DNA from 2 places in the Pseudoalteromonas sp. NSLLW24 genome. Region 2 is predicted to be linked to the other one. Evidence: riboswitches for the same ligand, from Rfam matches in the RefSeq annotation. Region 2 holds a riboswitch; the other holds the start of a gene.

Region 1 (9,759 bases), on a different contig from region 2:
CCTAGACGCTAACTTAAACCTACATAACACCATGTTTGCAGGCTCTATTTATAGCTTGGCCACGCTAACAGGTTGGGGCGCTACGTACTTAGCACTTAAAGAAGCTGGGCTTGAAGGTAATATTGTATTAGCCGATGCTAACATTAAGTACTTAAAGCCGCTTACTACCGACCCACGTGGTTGTGTTGATATACAAACCTGTAAGGGCAAGTTAAGCGATTTAGAAACCGATGGTAAAGCAAGTTACGTAGTGCCAGTAACTATTTACGATGGTGATAACGTGGTTGCCGAATTTGAAGGGCAGTTTGTAGTAAAAAAATAACTGTTTAGCTGTTCAAAACACAAAAAAGCCAAGCGATGCTTGGCTTTTTTGTGCGTAAAACTTAGGGAAGTATCACAGCAGATCGGTTAATAATATACCTACACCGATACGTTCTACATCCGCATTGTAATCAATTAAGCTTTCGCCATAACCGTTAAAGTATTGTGCATAACCACGAACTCGGCCCCATAAAGGAAACGACCAGTCGAGTTGAATTGCACCACGATTATCTGAATTTAAATTGTTACGTGTCATAAAGCTAAATTCATGGTCATGAAAACGATACGCGCCGCTAAACTCAAAGTAACCCATGTATTTATATATGTCTGGGTTGTCGTCGCCATTGGCTTCTAAAATATCTTCTTTTTCGTCCTCAGCTATTCGGTACCAAGGTTTAAAGCTAAAAACAAAGCCTCTGTTTTCCCAGATAAAATCTGCATAAATACGGTTCCACGAACGTGAGTTTGGTTGGCTTCGACCATTTGACTGATGCGAAATACCTAAAGCAATTGCCATTTCGTCGCCCCATAATACGTTTTCTGGGTCGAGGTAATTTATCCAAAATATCTCTGGTTCGTAGTTGGTCTCACGAAATGGAGAAGAAATTTCTGAGTTATAAAGCTGCCAATACGATTGCAGTGTAAAGCCAAAAAATATAGCTTGGTCTTTATCCGAAAAATCATCGTAAAGAGGCACTTTTATCGATAGTTGGTATTTTGCTTCTAAGTTGTCGAGCGGTTCACCGTCGTTATCGTCTGTTAGTGCATCAAAGCCATCAAATGGGCGATCGTTTGGGTGTGACACGTACGAAAGAGGCAAAATATAGTTACGCTTATGTGGCGTAATTACATTTCTATTTTTTTTACCTACTTCTTCACGAGCTTGGCGTTTATCAAGCGCGGTAAGTTGTTTGTTTTCTTCAAGAGCTGAACACTTTTTACGAAGATCGTCTAATGTTTGTTTACCATCTCCGCCAATTACCTCATTTAAAATACACTGCTTTACAAGTTCGATGTCGTTGTCTTGCTCATTTGTAGCAACTTCTTCTTGTGCGAAGGTAGCTGTACTTATTAAGGCAGAAAGTGTGATCCAGTGGCGCCAGCTCATTGTAATTCCTTGTGGGTTCGGGTTGTGTTGTATGCGTTAATTTAATTATAACGTCTTTTTACATATGTAACGGTGAACTTTTACTGAATTTGTATTTATAACAAGGACATTACGTATACAAAGTAAATATAGATCAGAAAAAAAGCGGCCTAGGCCGCTTTTTTAATGCACATTAACTATGTGCTCTCACGCAATGAGAAGGGTGAGCTAAAGCTCAAATATGTTAGTAAAAAACTTATAAAGCTCGGTACCTTGATTAACACTCGCTGAGGCAAAGTGCAAAATAGCAATTGCATCGCAATCAAGAGTAAGTGTTTGCAGTGGTTGCTCGCTTAAGTAGCGCTCCATGCGTAAAATATTAGCAATAGGCTCACCGGCTTTAATGTGCCCACCAAGTGGGGCTATGTATTCAACCATGCCGCCAATGGGGGCGTAATAAGCAAAGTAGTCATCTAAATTACATGCATAGCGAGTCATATTGGCTGGCGTATGCGGTGCGTTTTGTAATACGCCTTTGTGATTTAAGTAACTTAAAATGCTGTTAGCATCGTTTAGTGCTTCTTTTAAGTCTATTTTTTCTTGGCTGCCTAGCTCTACAGTAAATGCTTCTACAGGTATTGATAATTCGCGACCTTGCCCACTAAGTGCATCACTCAAATGCCACCATGGGCAAAAGTTAGCTTCATCCATAGCACCGTCAAAATCACTAGGAATAAGCAATATATGCTCAATATTAAAGTAACGTGCGCTGTCGGTTGCATAGGTTGGGCAGTACAAATGCTTGCTTGAAATAGGACCTGTGTGTAAATCGAGTACTATATCAGCCTGATGAGCGAGCTTTTGTAGGTTAAGTGCAATGCGTTTACCCGTATTAAGTAAATAAGCAGGGCCGTTAAGTTTGTTGTCTACTTCTTCAATAAGCGCCTGTTTGAAGTTACTTTTTAATGTAGCGTCGTCATACTGGGTATGATTTTGTGCAAACTGTGCCACTAAATTTTTATTGTAGTGATACATGCGATTCCAATTAGTGCCCGTAATCGGATCGAACCTGCCAAGGGTAAACTCGCCAGATTTTTGATTACAACCAATTGGGTTAGCATAAGGCACTAATGTAATATCGCCATTAAGATTAAGGTGTTTTAATTGCTCAAGTAGCTGAAAAATAACTGCGTTACCTTGCACTTCAGCGCCATGCATATTGGCCTGAACATAAACACTAGGCCCTGTGCCATCGCCTTTTAAACGATACACAGGAATTGTAAGTGGTAAGCCGTTTGCAACTTCCCCTACTACAATGTTCTCTTGGCTGATGTGTGTTTTATTGCTCATATTTATTACCTTAAATAATGGCTAGCATTTTCGGCTTGGCGAACACAGGTAAGTGTACCGTTTTGAAGAGTGTACTCTGCGGCTAGCTCATGGCATAAAAAATACGGCATACTTTCGGTAAAACCGTAAGCACCACATTGGCTGAACACCAGCCAATCGTGCTCATTTAAATCGCTTGGTAAGTTATGTTCACCCAAGCAATCAAGCGCGGTACAAAGCGGGCCGTATAAAGTGACCGCTTGAATTTTAGCACTGGATTCACGCAGTAACGCAGCAGGAAAATCTTGGCTGGTAACAGCAGGGCGTAATAAGTGATTTATACCGCCGCTTAAAATTACTTGCTGTTGATTATAGTTTTGTTTGCGCTCTATTACTGGGTTTGCGTAATGACCACATTCTCCCACGGCATAACGACCAAGTTCCATCCATAACTCTTCTACACCCGCATCATTTTTAATTTTAGCGAGCGCAGCTATTAAGTCATCCCAATCAAGCGTTGCTTCATTTTGTGTATAAGGAATACCTAAACCGCCACCTAAATCTAAAACTTTAAGATTGATGTTTAAATCGCTGGCAAGTTGGCTAAGTGGTGCAATCATTTGTGACCACAATTCGCTTAGCTTTTGCGTGCTAAGCATGTTGCCCCACTGAAAAATATGTAAGCCGTCAAACTTAAGTGTAGGGTAGTCGGTTACATTGAGTGCTTGCCACTCATCACAACCCAAACCAAACGGCGTAAGGCTGTCGCCGCCCAGTGGGTTTTTTTCACCTTCAGGCCAGCGTAATTGCACTCGCAGTAATACTTGTAACTGCGTATTTTGTAGTTGCGCTTGTTGGTTTAACCAACGTACTTGATTGAGGCTTTCGGCTACGAATATACGTACTCCGCGCTCAATAAAGTGTTTAATTTGTTTAGGGCTTTTTGCAGGCCCTGTGTTGAGCACGCGCTGTGAGCTAATACCTTGTGCTAGCACTTGCTCAAGCTCACCTTTACTTGCTACGTCAAAATTAAAGCCAGCACTGTCTAAGCTTTGAATAATTTTAGACAGTGGATTTGCTTTTACCGCGTACCACAGTTTTACATCGGTTTGCGCAACTAAACGCGCAAGATGCGTGTTTAGTTGATCTAGGTCGTAAACAAAAAAAGGTGTATCAAGTTGTTGTGTAATAGTATTTACAGCGGTTTTGATAGGCGTGCTCAAAAAGCTCATTATCGTAAAACCTCTTCAAGTAATAACGATGCATCGCTTTTCTCGTCGCGGTATTTAACTATTAACGCACACGACATGCTTAGGCCTTGCTCGCGCGCCCATTCGTTTGACGCAGGGCGAGAGCCTGGTATTACAATAGCGTACTCAGGGATTGGCTCGCCTTTATCTAGTTGGCGCTCGTTTACGCAGTCGTATACCGGAATAGTTGCTGATAAACGCACGCCTGGGGCAAGTACTGCACCTTTTTTAATGACTACACCTTCAACAATAATACAGCCAGCGCCAATAAAGGCGTCGTCTTCTACAACTACTGGGCTTGCACCAATTGGCTCAAGTACACCACCAAGCTGCACTGCAGCACTTAAATGTACGTTTTTACCTACTTGTGCACACGAGCCAACTAATGCGTGGCTATCTACCATTGTGCCTTCGTCGATGTATGCACCAATGTTTACATACGCTGGTGGCATAATAATCGTGCCTTTAGCAACATAAGCACCACGGCGAACACTAGAGCCACCCGGCACCATACGTACGCCATCGTCAGTACTAAATTCTTGCGGAGCTAAGTTATGTTTATCAACAAAACCACCTGCAAACTCAGTATTAGTGCCATTTTTGAAGGCATCCAAAATGCCTTGTTTTACTTCTACGTTAGCTTGCCATTGGCCGCTTTCGTTTTGTGATGCTGCGCGTACTGCGCCCGATTCTAAATTATTTAATAGTTCTAACCAGCTCATTATAAAAACCTGTATTTAATGCCAAGATAAAATGGTGTTGTTTGCAGTTGTGATGCAATCGGTTTGAGTTAACTCAAGGTGTGTTAAAGGTGGACGAAGTTGCGGGCTGCTTAAGCGACCTTGCAAATGCATCAATACCTTTACGGGAATAGGGTTTGCAACAGCAAATAGGCTATTAATAGCGCTTGACCACTGGGCAAATAAATTAGGGTGTTGACCACTTAAGCTGCGTTTAACAAACTCGTGAGTTTGTGCGGGCCATGCATTTGCAGCTACCGACACTAAACCTTTTGCACCGGCTTGGGCAAAATAAGGCATCAGCGCATCGTCGCCACTAAAAATAGCTAAATTAGGCGCAGCTTGGCGATAAGCTTCAAACTGAGCAATGCTGCCGCTCGCTTCTTTTAACGCCCATAAATTTTTATTATTTTGTAAGTTTTGAATTGTTGCCGTTGGAATGCTAACAGCACTTCGACCCGGTACGTTATAAAGCATACACGGGTGAACACTTGCATTAAGTAGGCTTTCAAACCAATGAGTTTGACCTATAGCGCCAGGCTTTGCATAAAGCGGTGAGCCAAGTAAAAAGCTATGAATTGGGAGTGTATTACAGTAGTTAACCCACTCAATTTGTTGCTTTAAGTTACTGCCGCCCACAGCAACCATGAGTGGTACTGCTGGTTTTAGCTGGCATACGTGTTCAACAATGGCTTGTTGCTCTTTTAGCGTTAGTGCTAAACCTTCGCCCGTGCTGCCAAGTAGTAAAATACCGTTATGCGCTGCTTCTTGATCGCTAACCAGTTTAGTTAACGTGTTGTAGTCAACATCGCCGTGTTGATCAAATGGCGTTACGAGCGCGGTCCACAATGAGTAGTCGTTTAAATTGAAGTTGTTGATCATCTCTCACGAACTTATAATTTGTACCAACTTTATTAAAAACGTGATCATTTTAGCGATAACTAATTTAATGCAATTGGTATTATTCGAAGAGTTAAAAAGCTTTATGGAAGGAGCCGCATTAACGTCGTTCGAACTAATAATTCGAAGAGCGAATGGGCTTAAAATAATAGGGCGCACGGCCTTAATATTTAAGACCAGAAGCTCTCCACCAAACTAATAAGCTGCTTTTATAAGCAGCTATTGGTGACAGTCGCTAGGGTTCAACCTAGTCGCCCGAAATAAACACCTCGCAAAAGTGGTTACTTCTCGGCGTTAATTCCCCTCACGTATGCTCACTGGAGTTTGCGCTCCTAACATACGCTACCTGAATAACGCACCTCTTCTAGCCCTTTACACCTGTTTGTAGAGTAAAAACTTACAAACCTGTGCAATTTAAATAGGGTAATTACGGCGATTAAAGCATTTTAGCCGTCTAGGTGTCAAGCGACTAAATGCATATTCATTCATCCATAATGGGAGTGGTTACGTATTGGGTGCTTTTCTCGTACACTAGCAATATAAGTAGTGAGGTATTTAATTAGTATGGAAAAATTTAGCGATATTTATAAGCGAGCGGTAGAGCGAAAAGGCTCCGAAAAAATGCTTAAGTTATTACTTGCAAAACCGCTATCTAAAAAACAACTAAGCACGTTAAGTGACGACGATTGGCTTGAGGAATTTACTCGAAAAGTATTTCAAAGCGGCTTTTATTGGTCAGTCATTAATAATAAGTGGCCAGGCTTTAGAGAGGTTTTTTGGGATTTTAGCGTTGATAAGTTATTAATGATGCCACCTGATATGCTGGAACAAAAAGCAACGGATGAGCGAATTGTTCGTAACTATAAAAAAGTAAAAACAATTACCGAAAATGCTTACATGATCCACGAAATAGCAGGGGAACATGGCAGTTTTAGTCAGTTTATCGCTAATTGGCCAGCAGACGATATTATTGGTTTATGGGCGTATTTAAAAAAACATGGTGCGCGTTTAGGCGGAAATACAGGACCTTATGCGCTACGAGCACTTGGTAAAGATACCTTTTTACTATCACGCGATGTAGAGAGTTACTTACGCGCCCATAAAATTATAGATGGCGGCTTACAAACTAAAAAGTCACTAAATGCAACCCAAGCCTTTTTTAATGAAATGCAAAAGCAAAGCGGCTTAAGTATGCAAGAGTTAAGTTTAATTGTTGCTTATGGCGTTGGTGACAACCGTGTTGGTATAAGTCAGCAATAATAGGAATTACCATGAAATTAGTGCCAAGATACACAGACATTACGGAAAACTTTGCGATAGAAGATTTCCCTGCAAGTGTTGCCTCTCCTCAGTTATTGCTGTGGAACGAGAGCTTAGCAAAAGAGTTTAATATTAACGTTGCAGCTGATTTGCGTGCTAGCACTTTTAGCGGTAACGAGAAACAAGCGATTCCTGCGGTAGCACTTGGTTACTCTGGGCACCAATTTGGACATTTTTCACCACGTTTAGGCGATGGGCGAGCGCATTTACTGGGCGCTATTAATGATGATAAAAACCAGTTGTGGGATATTCAATTAAAAGGCTCTGGTGCTACTCCTTACTCAAGAGGGGGAGATGGGCGTTGTGCTCTTGGTCCTGCTATTCGTGAATACGTAATGAGCGAGGCAATGCATGCACTAGGCATTAAAACCACACGCTGCTTAGCGGTTGTTGGTAGTGGTGAAACGGTTTATCGTAATCCGCCACAAGCAGGCGCCATAGTGACTCGTTTAGCAACGAGCCATATTCGTGTTGGCTCGTTTCAATATTTAGCGACGCAAGGCGATGTTGAAGGACTTAAAAATTTAGCCGATTTAGCTATAGAGCGACACTACCCAGAAATAACAGATACAGGATCGCAGCGCTATTTAGCATTTTTAGGCGCTGTGATTAAAAACCAAGTTAAGCTAGTTGTGAGCTGGATGCGTGTTGGCTTTATTCACGGAGTAATGAATACCGATAATACGCTAGTAAGCGGAGAAACCATTGATTACGGCCCGTGTGCCATGATGAATAGCTTTGACTTTGATACTGTATTTAGCTCTATCGACAAACAAGGTCGGTATGCATTTGGTAATCAACCTAATATAGCTAACTGGAACTGTGCTCGTTTAGCTGAGAGTTTAATACCGCTTATCAGCGATGATGACGAACAAGCTGTTTCGTTAATGACGCCATACATTAATAGCTTTGCTGAGCAATTTAATACTGAGTTTACGGCTATGTGGGGACAAAAGCTGGGTTTAAATGAATCTTGCAATAGTAGTGGCGAGTTAATCGCAGAGTTGTTAGCACTATTAAAAGATAATCAGCTCGATTACACCAATACCTTCGATGCGCTTACTGAATCTTTAAAAGAAGAAACAGTAATACCTGAGTCGCTAATTGAATGGAGAGCTAAGTGGGTAAGCTTAACCGACGATAATAGTTATGAAATAATGAGAGCTGCAAATCCTCGTGTAATACCGCGTAATCATGTGATCGAAGAAATAATTGCACAATATAACGCTACAGGGTCTAGTGAGTTACTACAGCGCTTTATAAAAATAGCCAGTAACCCGTATTCTGACAGTGAAAAATTATCAGAATTTCAGGCTGCACCGATAAATGATAATGATTACCAAACTTTTTGTGGTACTTAATACTTAACTTTGAGTATAACTACATGATTAAAAAGAGTCATTTTTTAATCAAATATGTGCATATACCTAGGGTAATGTTAATTCTGGTGGTATTATGCGCCGAATTAAAGCCAAGCAATATTTCTTTGCATTTATAAGTGCATTTAATTTAATTGCTCTTACATTCCTTGCTAAGTACTAATTTACAACAAACTACTATATTTATTTTTCAATAAAGTTTTAATTTCGCCTATAGTAAGTGGATGTGTGTTGTGACGAGGCATAGAAAAAAGTTATAAACTTTATTTTTCGTTAAGTATTGATTAACAAAGGCTCAGTTAGTCTATATAAAACTGATTGAGCTAGTATCGATTAGCTACAATTTAAAATTGTTCAAATGGGAAGAAAACAATGAAATTAAAATCACTTACAATTGCAATCGCGTTGGCTGCAACTAGCGCATCTACATTCGCTGCTGATAAAGAAGAAGGTTTCTACATTGGCGCATTTGGCGACTATTATGACGCATCTTGGAAAAACATGCGTGCTCAAGCTGGTCTTGATGTAAATGAATCAACTGGCTGGGGTGTTGAAGCCGGTTACCGTTTCAGTGATTACTGGAGCGCACGTCTTGAATATGCAGATATGGATTTTAATGCTTTTGATAAAGTTGCTGGCAACCGCAACGGTATTGATGGCGAGCGTTACGGTATTGATGCTCTTTACCATTTAAATGGCGGTCCTTTCTACGGTCTTTTCGGTATTAAAGAAATAGACGTAGTAGATGACAATACATTCTTAAATGCAGGTGTTGGTTACCAACATTTCATTACAGATGGCTTATTTGTAAATGCTGAAACAGCTGTATACCAAGGTCTTGACCGTGGTTACACAGATGTAGGCGCTAAAATTGGTATTAACTACTTATTTGGCCAAAATTCAGCTCCTGTAGAGCCAGTTAAACCAGCTCCAGAGCCTAAGGTAATTGAAGTAGCTGTAGCTCCTACAGATAGCGACAACGACAACATTCCTGATGCAGATGATAAGTGTGCTAACACACCTATGACTGATGCAGTTGATGGCACTGGTTGTACTTTATATGAAGATAAAGAAGTGACTGTAAGCTTATTAGTGACTTTCCCTAACAATGCTTCAGCAGTATCTACTCAGTACTTAAACGATATTGAAAAAGTATCTGCATTCTTAAAAGATTACCCAGATACAACAGTACTTTTAGAAGGTCACACTTCTTCTGTAGGTAAAGCAACTTACAACAAATGGTTATCTAAAAAACGTGCTGATGCAGTAGCTAAGCAATTAGTTACTGATGGCATTGCTAAAGACCGTATTACTACAGTTGGTTTAGGTGAAGAGCGTCTTAAAAATGATGCAAACACTAAAGCTGCAAACGCAGAAAACCGTCGTGTAGAAGCGCATATCAAAACTATCAAAAACGTTAAAGTTTTACGTTA
Region 2 (9,759 bases):
AAAACGCGACACTGGTATCGAGTAAGGCAACACCTACTGTAAGCTTTGGTAAATTAGCATCTGGTTGTAAATACGAGCCGTAAATCATCATACAGCCTACACCTAACGAGAGCGAAAAGAACGCTTGCCCCATTGCGGCAATAATTAAATTAGGATCGAGTATTTGGCTAAAATCAGGAATTAAATACGCAGCAAAGCCTTCGCTTGCGCCATCGAGTGTTGCAATGTAGGCAATTAAACCAACAAGCAGCACAAGTAACAGTGGCATTAAACGGCGCGACCAGGTTTCGATTCCCGATTTAACACCTTTTAAAATAATACTGGCAGTTAAAATAAGCATAAGCGGCGTAAATACAAAATTACGCAGCACTGAGTCGCTATGTAAAAACTCGCTTGCGCCTGTAAACCCAAAAAAGGTTGTTATGGGTTCAATAGCGTACGAGAGCATCCACCCTGCTACTATTGAATAAAAACTTAGCATAACAACTGCGCCCGCAAGGCCTATATAACCTGCCGCAGCACCAACCTTACGGTTAGTGTTTTGCCATGCATCGCCCAATGCTTTTACCGGATTAGCTTGTGCTTTGTGACCTAAATAAAGTTCGGTATACAGCGCAGGAAGCGCAAGTAAAAATATAACAATAAAGTAAACCAGTAAAAATGCACCGCCACCATGGTTGGCCGCTTGCGTAGGAAAACCCCAAATATTACCTAAACCCACTGCTGCGCCAGCAGCGGCTAAAACAAAACCAAGTCGGCTTTGAAACCCATCACGCACTTGTGCCATACATCTACAAATCTGTTATTATTTTAATTATTGTGAATTAAACCATATTTCATGCCAGCTGAGTAATAAAATTGTACCCAGCCTTTATTAGTGGCGTTAACCGCTCACAATATCAGCGACTTCTTTTGCTTTAGGGCTTTTATGACTGAACACTATTTTAAAAACGCCTTGAGTATTACTTCAACTCAATTGGCAAATTTGTCTTTAGCGAGTAACAGCATTTTATTATTTAATGCTAAAACACTTGAGCTTAGTGACTTTAATTTGCCCGATTGCTTAAGCCCGTTTGAGTTAAACATTATAAACCGCCGTAAAAGCCCACAAGCTAAGCAAGAGTATTTAGCTACGCGGTTATTGTTAAAACACCTTATTAAAGTAACGCAGCCGCAACATACGCATGTACCCCTTAATAAAATGAGTACCGAATTTGACGAAGCAAGCTCAAAGCTGCAAATACATGTGAGTGGTGATGTTATAAATAACTGTATTTCACACTCGCATGGTTTAGTTGGGGTCGCGCTAAATTTTGATAGAAGTGAGTTTGGTTTTGATATTGAAAAAGTAAGCCTAAAGCGCCCGTTTGAAAAGCTTGCTAAGCATTTTTATCATAATGATGAAATTACACTTATCACCAAGCCCACTAATACCCAAGCCCAAGCAGATACATTTTTTAGAATTTGGACATTAAAAGAGTCACTTGCTAAAGCCACCAGCCGCCCTATTGCAAAATTACTTAGCCCTAATGTGTTTGACGAATTAAATAGTGCAAAGCTGAGTGCTTGCAGTAATCGCGTTACTGTAGTTGATAGCAGTGACAGTAATGTTTGTTTTGATGTGAGTGTGGTGCATAAAAAAAGCACCGACTGGCGATGCTTTTTATTAAATGACTTTATTAATTAATTTTGTTAAGTGATTTTACTAGGTAATTCTCCTGAATAACCGTTATTTACGCAGCAAAATCATTTTCTAATAAACGGCTATGAATAGACTGTACTACGTTATCTGACTCAGTTTGCTCTACTAAAAAGCACAGGTTGTGCTTACTAGCACCGTGACAAATTAATCGAATGTTAAAGTCTTTTAGTACACTCATTAAGTTCATTTCGTGTTGGCGTAATTGAATCTCAGAGCCAATAAGTGCCACCAATGTTAGGTTGTTTTCTACCGAAACATGGCAAAACTCTGCAAGCTTATCTAGGCATTCTTGATCAAGCTCTGGGCGCGAGGCGTTTTGCGCGTTATCAAGCGTTATAGCCACACTGATTTCTGATGTAGTTACCAAATCTACCGATATATTGTATTCACTTAATAGTGTAAATACGCGTGCTAAAAAGCCGCTTGCTAGTAGCATTTCTGGGCTTTTAAGCGTAAGCAATATTTGGTTTTTACGTTGCGTTACTGCGCGTATACCTGGTTGCTGCGATTTTTCGCGCTCAATCCACGTACCGCCACGCTCAGGCTCTCGGCTAGAACCTACAAACACGTTAATGTGGCTACGGCTTGCTGGTAAAATAGTTGCTGGGTGTAATACTTTTGCGCCAAAGGTTGCCATTTCAGCGGCTTCGTCAAAACTTAAGCGTGCAATAGGCGTCGCTTTTGCGCACAAACGCGGGTCGGTGCTAAAAATGCCCACTACGTCGGTCCAAATATGCACACTTTTAGCGTTAATTGCTTCAGCTAATAATGCAGCGCTGTAGTCTGAACCACCACGTCCTAGCGTTGTGGTGTGACCGTATTCGTCACTACCAATAAATCCCTGAGTTACAATTACTTGAGCGTCTAATAACGGAATTAAATGCTCTTTAGCAGCTTGCGCTGTGGCTGCAACATTGGGCGTTGCTTTGCCAAATTGGCTGTCGGTTTTAAGCACCTTGCGCACATCAAAGCGATCGGCATTTAAACCTTGTAAACGAAGTACCTGTGCAAACAAATACGACGACAAACGCTCACCAAAGCTAAGTAGCTCGTCGTGTTGCTGATCGGTTGTTAGTGACTCTTGAGCCAATGTTTGAAATGCTTTTAGGGTTTCGTTAAAGCCAACCGCTAAATCGGCATCTAGCGATAATTCATCTAAAATAGTTTGTTGAATAGCAAGCACGCCGTTTATGTGTTCTTGGCGCTCACTTGAAGTAATGCTTGATTTACACAGTGCAACTAAGTGATTAGTTACGCCGGCACTGGCGCTCACGGCAACAATACGTACGCTTTTATCTGCAACAATAATTTCGCTACAGCGACTCATCGCTTCAAAATTTGCAACACTGGTTCCGCCAAATTTGGCAACGATGTAATCTGATTTTGCGCTTAACTCTGTTTGAAGCACTGTTTGGGTAGTCATTTAGTCTCCTTTCGCGGTATCCAAACCGCAATAAAACAAGAAGAACTTGGCAAAGGAATGCTTGAAGATAAGTCCACTGCCAGAAGCTCTCCACCTATATTGGTGACAGTTTTGAGGATTCAGCCCCATAAACCGAAAAACAATGACGACGTACCATTATTTTCCTCGGCGAGTACTTCCCTCCTTAATGATCATCGGCTTTCGTCGCCTAACATTAAGTACCTAAGTATCGCACCTCTTCTGAATGCTTTATTAACCAGTGGCTAATAAAACAAAACCCCACTAAGTAGCGGGGCTTTGAAAGTTATCGTTTAGACGTCTAGCTGTCAAGCATTTAATAATTTATGAGTTAAATAAAACTGCCCATGTAATACGAGCCCGCATATCCAACCGTGTAACAAATTAATAAATGCAGCGATAAACGCAAGTAGCTCATAAAGGTAAGTGCTTTAACTTTGCTCATGGCAATAATGCCCGCAGCCGAACCAATAATAAGCATTGAACCGCCCACGCCCGTTGCATACGTAAACGACAACCAGTGTTGTTGGCTCATTACTATATCGGCTTTTAATAAGGCAGCGGTAAGCGGTACGTTATCGACCCCTGCTGATAATATGCCCATTAAGTAGTTTGCGTATTCTGGTGCCATTACCGTGTATAGGTCGGTAAATTTACTCAACATACCAATTTCTTTAAGTGCGCCAACAAGTAAAAGTACACCTACAAAAAACAATAATGTGTCGTATTCTATATCGCGAACAAAATCGATTATGTCTTTGTTTATGTCTTTTTTGCGCATTAAAAATTGCGCCACTAAAAACATCACTGATAAGCCAAACAAGAAGGTGAGTAAAGGCGGTACGCTGTAAACTACACTCAGCATAAGTGTGCTCACTACGGTAGATAAAAATATAACAGCAATGGTTATGTCGGTTTTTTCAATGCGGGTTTTACCTGCACTAGCAAACTCAACACGCCCTTTCATACCGATAGACAGTAACGCGGCAAGCAGCATAACGCTTGCAAGTGCTGGCGCTATAAGTAGTAATAAATGAGCAATGGTTACTTTGCCATCTAAAAATATCATTAGCGTGGTTACGTCACCTGTTATTAGCGATACCCCACCTGAGTTAACCCCAAACACAATAAGCGTGGCATATTTAATAAGCTTTTTAGGTTCAAGTTTTAACGACATAACAACCGCAAGCGATATAAGCGTGGCTGTTACGTTGTCTGAAATCGACGAAAACAAAAATGCAAAACCACCCACCAAAAACATGAGCTTTTTTTCGCTAATACTTTTTGGCATAACGCGATGGACAATATTTTCTATAAACCCCTTTGAGTTTAAATACGCTACAAAGGTCATTGCAGCCATTAAAAATAACCATAACGAGGCAATTTCTAAAATATTTTCATTTAGGAGGTGTTGAATTGTATCGGGGCTTTGCCCGTGTAGAGGGTATATAAAAAGAAGAATCCAGCAAAGCGTACCAAAAAACAGCGTGGTTTTAGCTTTATTGACATGGATTATATCTTCTATAACGATCAGTAAAAATGCAATCGCTATCAGGGTTAGAATAATCGAGGAAACCATGGTAGTTAAACAACCTTTGATATAGTTTTAAAGAACACACAAATAACATTCCATTTCATGTGCCTATTTTCGGCGCGAATTTTAGCACTGCCTCTATGCAAAAACTATTATTAAATGGTCTTAAAAACGAATACTATATACAGACAAGGTTAATTAAAAATACGTAATAATGAGTCTTCTAAAAGAACTCAATAATAAAATACTAGGATGTTGTAACCCCTTATGATCCCAGCTAAAAAGCTGCTAAACACCATAACCGAACATTGGGGTGTATTAGCGCTATTATTTAAACGTTTTAAAATGGCTGACTTTAGCCTAAAAGACGTACAAAACGCTATTAAGCAAAAGCAGCCTACGTGGTCAAACGAACGCATTTATAAAGAAACAAATCGTTTGTTAAACCAAGATATTTTAATTCCACTGGCTAAATCCTCACAGCTTGAAATAAATCGTGCCATTGCCGACTTTGCTACTTTTTTATTGCAAGAAGAGCATTTAGGCTTAGCGCAAGAAATTAGCGTATTAGTAGACGACCTAGCTCGTTTAGGAAATCGCCTAGATAAAGCTGGCGAAATAGAAGACTTTGACGATTTACGCCGCTACAGCCGTATTATGGATGATCGGGTGCGTAAAATAATGAAGCTCTATACGCACAACGAAAACGCTATTTTAAATATTGTTGAGCAAGCTAAATCAAATAATGCGGTGCAATCGCTGCAAAAGCGTTACAAAGCAGTAATAGAAGCATTTGACGAATACATAGAGCCAATGCTTGAAATGGTTGATATTCGCGGTGAATTTCATGCGTGTTTTACCCTCATTGAAGAGCAAATAAGTAAGCAAATACTGCACATTGAGCGCTCAGGTAAAGCGTACAACGACAAACGTATGCTTGAGCAATTACGTACCCGTATACTCGAAATGCATTTAGTGGGTCGAGAAAGCTTACGTAAAAGTGCCGATATGCTTATGCCGCTGCGCGAAGAGTTACGCCGTAATAACTTAATTACTCGCCAAGCAGCCAAAGTACTTGGGCTTGTGCGCAAAAATGGCGTAGACAACATGCTAAGTGCGGTGCAGCCACATTTTGTGAGCGACGCACAGCGATATTCGCTTGGTCAGCAACGCCATATTGTGGCTTACATGGCAAGCTTGGTTGAGTTTGAACACGAAGAATACCAATTGCCAGATCAACAAGACGTGCCTGCATTTGTTACGCCTAACATTCCTGACTACAACGATGTTAAAACCAGCTTTGCTAAGCGCTTTAATAAAAAACGCAAAAAGCCGCAACCCTTGCTGCAATTTTTAGACGAAAGCTACCCAGATCTCGATGCCGACGAAATGCTATTTTTGTATCAAAAATTAGTTAGCGACAGCGATATTAAAATAATTCAAAGCGATGAAAAAGCCCGCGTAAAAATTGCCGGTCAGCACTTTTCTTTATATCCATTTAATTCAGAGCCTCAGCCAGATTCAAAGGCAGGTAAATAAACCATGACACACATAAACTTAGACGAGCTAACCCATCTACAAGCCATAAATAAAAAATTAGTAGCGGGTTATCACATTTGCGAGCAAGACAACGTAATGTGGCAAGAGCTTGACCAACACATAGAAGACTACACCGCCCTATTTACCGCCCTAGGTAACGATTTAAAACGCGACAGCCGTGGCTTTTATTATTTTGGTAGCGACGAGAGCACGCCAAATATGGGCAAAATATCTCGCGCTATCGCACTCACCATTTACATTTTAATTGAGCACTACGCCAATACGGGTAAAGACCCAATGCGCGCATTGTTTGACGACGTAAACGATTTAGAGCTTATGCAAACGCTGGTGCAAATTAACAAACATCTGTTTGATCAGCTTGAGATATTTTCGGGATCGGACCTGCGCAAAGACGTATACCTGCGCATGGTGCGCTTAGGGTTAGCCCGTGAAGTAGAAGGCGGCTTTATGCTACAAGCGCCAATTCACCGCTACATAGATGCATTAATGGAAGTAAACGAAGAAACCTACTTTACAGAGGACGAGGAATGAAAAATCTATACGGACTAAGTAAACTCGCCCTACTTAACACTGCAGGCTATGCAAAGTGTGTGATCCCGCTTGATAAAAGCAGCTCTATTTGCGCGCCCAATAACACAGGTAAAAGCTCGGTTATTAACGCACTGCAGTTTCCGCTTATTAACGATTTGCGCTTAACAGAATGGGACGGACACGATTTAGATGAAACCCGTAAGTTTTATTTTTCATCCGATCAGTCTTACATTTTACTCGAAGCTAACTTGCCTCATGGCTCGGTAGTGATTGGTGTTGCAGGACTTGGTAAAATTGCCGGTTATGCGCATCAGTACTTTTGTTATCAAGGAAAGCTTGATTTAGAGCAGTACACGCAAGGTAAAACTATTATTAAATTTACCAAGCTGTTTAACCATTTAAAATCGCTTAATTACAACCCTATTGAGCTTAAAGCACAAGAGCTAAACGCGCTACTGACTGGCGGTGCAACGCCTTTTGACGGCGACATTAACTTAAAAATGATCCCGCTTAATAATGTGCAAGACTCCTCTATTTATAAAGAAATATTTAGACGTATTCTTAACTTACACAAATTAGGCGCAAGCGACGTAAAACGCTTTATGCTACGCGTGTTTGAACGCCATATGTCAAACTCTAAGGTCGACTTTTATGAAGTATGGCGTCGCTCGTTTGATAAAGTAAATCGCTCAAAACGCGAATTAAAAGCCCTTGAGTCAATGCAAGAGCCAATAGCCGCGCTTGAATCAATGCTTGAAAACCAAACCGTGCTTAAAGGTAAATTAGCCGCGTATGCGCCTAAAATTGACCAAGCACTGATTGATTTTGATACCTATCAAGAATCGCAACTTAATGAGTTGGGCATTGCGCTTGAAGATATAGAGCACGAAAAACACGAGTTTGAGCAAAAGCAAAGCCTATACGTACAGCAATCGCGCGACATAGAGCGCCGACAAACTCAAATTGAGCAGTGGTTTTTAGATTACGATGCGCTTAAAAGCGAGTTTGAACTAGTAAATAAAGCCACGCTTAAAACCAGCCTGACTCAGTTAAAACAAGATTACGAGTCGCTTTCGCACTCTATAACCAGCGCACAAGGGCAAAGCCTACATACGCTTGACTACCGCATTAGCGAAACACAAAAACAAATTAAGAGCTTAAAGCTGCAACTTAAAAACCTTGAGTTTAATTTGTTTACCCGCATGCGCGAAGACCTCTCGTTAAAAGAAGTAGAAGAAATATCGCGGATTTTAAACCCAGATATTCTCTCGTTTGCAACCACCACTAATGGCGATATAACCATTGATGACGAAGACGCGTTTGGGGAGTTTTTATCGCTATTAAGTGAAAACGTTAAAGGCGGTGTATTAACGCTACCAGGTGCGAGCATTAATCTCAAAAAGCTCTCGCCTGTGCAAATGCAAAGCGGCGAAAACAAGGAGCAATTAACCGCTCAGCTAAATGCACTTGAGCATTCACTTAAAGAGTTTAAGCAACAACGCGATGTTGCAGCAAACGTTGCCGACAAGCAAAAAGAAAAAGACGCGCTATACGATGAGCTTATGAGCGCAGAGAGCGCCCTAAAACGCTTAGAGCAGTTTGATATAATGCAACAGTCGGTTGAAGCGCAAGCCATGCTAAAAGAGCAGTTATTAGCTGAGCGCGAACAAGTTGACGACTACCTGCAAGATATTCAAAAAAATAGTGGCTCAATTGCCGATCGTCGCTCGTTAATTAAATCGAAACAAGAGCAAATTAATCGCCAAACTGAGCGCTTACGCCAAGTTAAAAGCGAGCGAATTGACCACACGCTTGATTTGTACAGCGGCAAAGTGACCCCGTACATGATTGATATTACGGTCGACTTTGATAACTTAAGCGATCTTGTTCATCACTTTAATAAAGACTGCCAAGAGCTGCGTAATTTTGACATAAACGTACGCAACACTTATTTGCATGTATATAACGCGGGTATTACTAAATTCGACAACGAAAATGACGAATACACTAAATACCAAAAGCTAATAAGCGCCTTTCATAATATTGATAACGAACGCGACGCTGTTGAACGCCAAGCACGCGTTGCGCTTACCGAAGTGGCCGCAACTATTAAAGGCTTGCGAGAAGATTTAGACCGCCTTCGCCGCGAAATGAATAGCTTTAATAAAGGCATAAGCCAGCACCGTATTTCAAACCTGCAAGCGTTTAAAATTAACGTCATACCGCGTAAAATGCTGGTTGATAGTATAGATACCATTATCAGCACGTCGCATCAGTTTGAGCAAGGTGACACACTTGATTTACTGAGCCAAGAACCGTACAGCGAAAGTGCGGTAAACGAAGCGAAAGATCACTTAATTAAACTCGCCTCAGATAAAGCGGGTTTAACGCTTACCGATTTATTTGATATTCGATTTGAAGTAGTTAACCGCGCAGGTGAAACAGAGCACTTTGAAAAAATAGATTCGGCGGGTTCAAACGGCACACGTATTACGATTAAGTTATTGTGTGGCATGTTGTTTATTCGTTACTTATTGAGTGACCAGGAACAAAACCTATACCGTATACCTATTTACATAGATGAAGCGGCCGACATTGACCCACAAAATCAAAAAGCAATCATAGAAACCGCACTAAGCTTTGGTTTTGTGCCTATATTTGCCTCCGTTAAGCCACAAATAAGTTGTGACTACATTGTGCCTATTCGCTCGGTAAAAGACGGTGCACAAAACTGGGTAGATGAAAAAGATTGGATTGAAGTTGAACATTAGCTGATGAATCGAGACTAATTAACATAGGTTAATTAGTCGTTCAGCCCTGACAATTAGACTAATATTTAGGACGTTTAAATAATACACATTTAAACTATGTGTGTTATTTTAAATTAATGCATTTTATTGGAGCAAACGTAATGAAAAATATACTTATTGTTGCAGCGCTAGCACTTCTTACAGCCTGTACACAAACCCCAGATTGGGATTACGATAAATC

What was found. Region 2 has a riboswitch for lysine ahead of lysC (lysine-sensitive aspartokinase 3). Riboswitches for the same ligand answer to the same signal wherever they lie in the genome.
Region 1: it holds a riboswitch for lysine, as region 2 does, so the genes downstream of both, dapA (4-hydroxy-tetrahydrodipicolinate synthase) here and lysC (lysine-sensitive aspartokinase 3) in region 2, are expected to answer to the same signal.

The regions. Positions count from the first base shown of each region.
Region 1 covers NZ_JADYWQ010000010.1:48,676-58,434, forward strand. Annotated here, with positions in the region: gene I6E72_RS12025 (bifunctional GNAT family N-acetyltransferase/hotdog fold thioesterase) at 1-322, shown strand, start outside; gene I6E72_RS12030 (phospholipase A) at 395-1,429, opposite strand; gene I6E72_RS12035 (succinylglutamate desuccinylase/aspartoacylase family protein) at 1,637-2,758, opposite strand; gene I6E72_RS12040 (PLP-dependent decarboxylase) at 2,764-3,969, opposite strand; gene I6E72_RS12045 (2,3,4,5-tetrahydropyridine-2,6-dicarboxylate N-succinyltransferase) at 3,969-4,709, opposite strand; gene dapA (4-hydroxy-tetrahydrodipicolinate synthase) at 4,725-5,609, opposite strand; lysine riboswitch at 5,800-5,999, opposite strand; gene I6E72_RS12055 (DNA-3-methyladenine glycosylase I) at 6,192-6,887, shown strand; gene I6E72_RS12060 (protein adenylyltransferase SelO) at 6,899-8,308, shown strand; gene I6E72_RS12065 (OmpA family protein) at 8,699-9,759, shown strand, end outside.
Region 2 covers NZ_JADYWQ010000004.1:248,524-258,282, forward strand. Annotated here, with positions in the region: gene I6E72_RS05930 (sodium-dependent transporter) at 1-787, opposite strand, end outside; gene I6E72_RS05935 (4'-phosphopantetheinyl transferase family protein) at 929-1,687, shown strand; gene lysC (lysine-sensitive aspartokinase 3) at 1,734-3,125, opposite strand; lysine riboswitch at 3,201-3,373, opposite strand; gene nhaD (sodium:proton antiporter NhaD) at 3,475-4,722, opposite strand; gene I6E72_RS05950 (hypothetical protein) at 4,945-6,216, shown strand; gene I6E72_RS05955 (condensin complex protein MksE) at 6,220-6,768, shown strand; gene I6E72_RS05960 (ATPase) at 6,765-9,539, shown strand; gene I6E72_RS05965 (DUF4136 domain-containing protein) at 9,680-9,759, shown strand, end outside.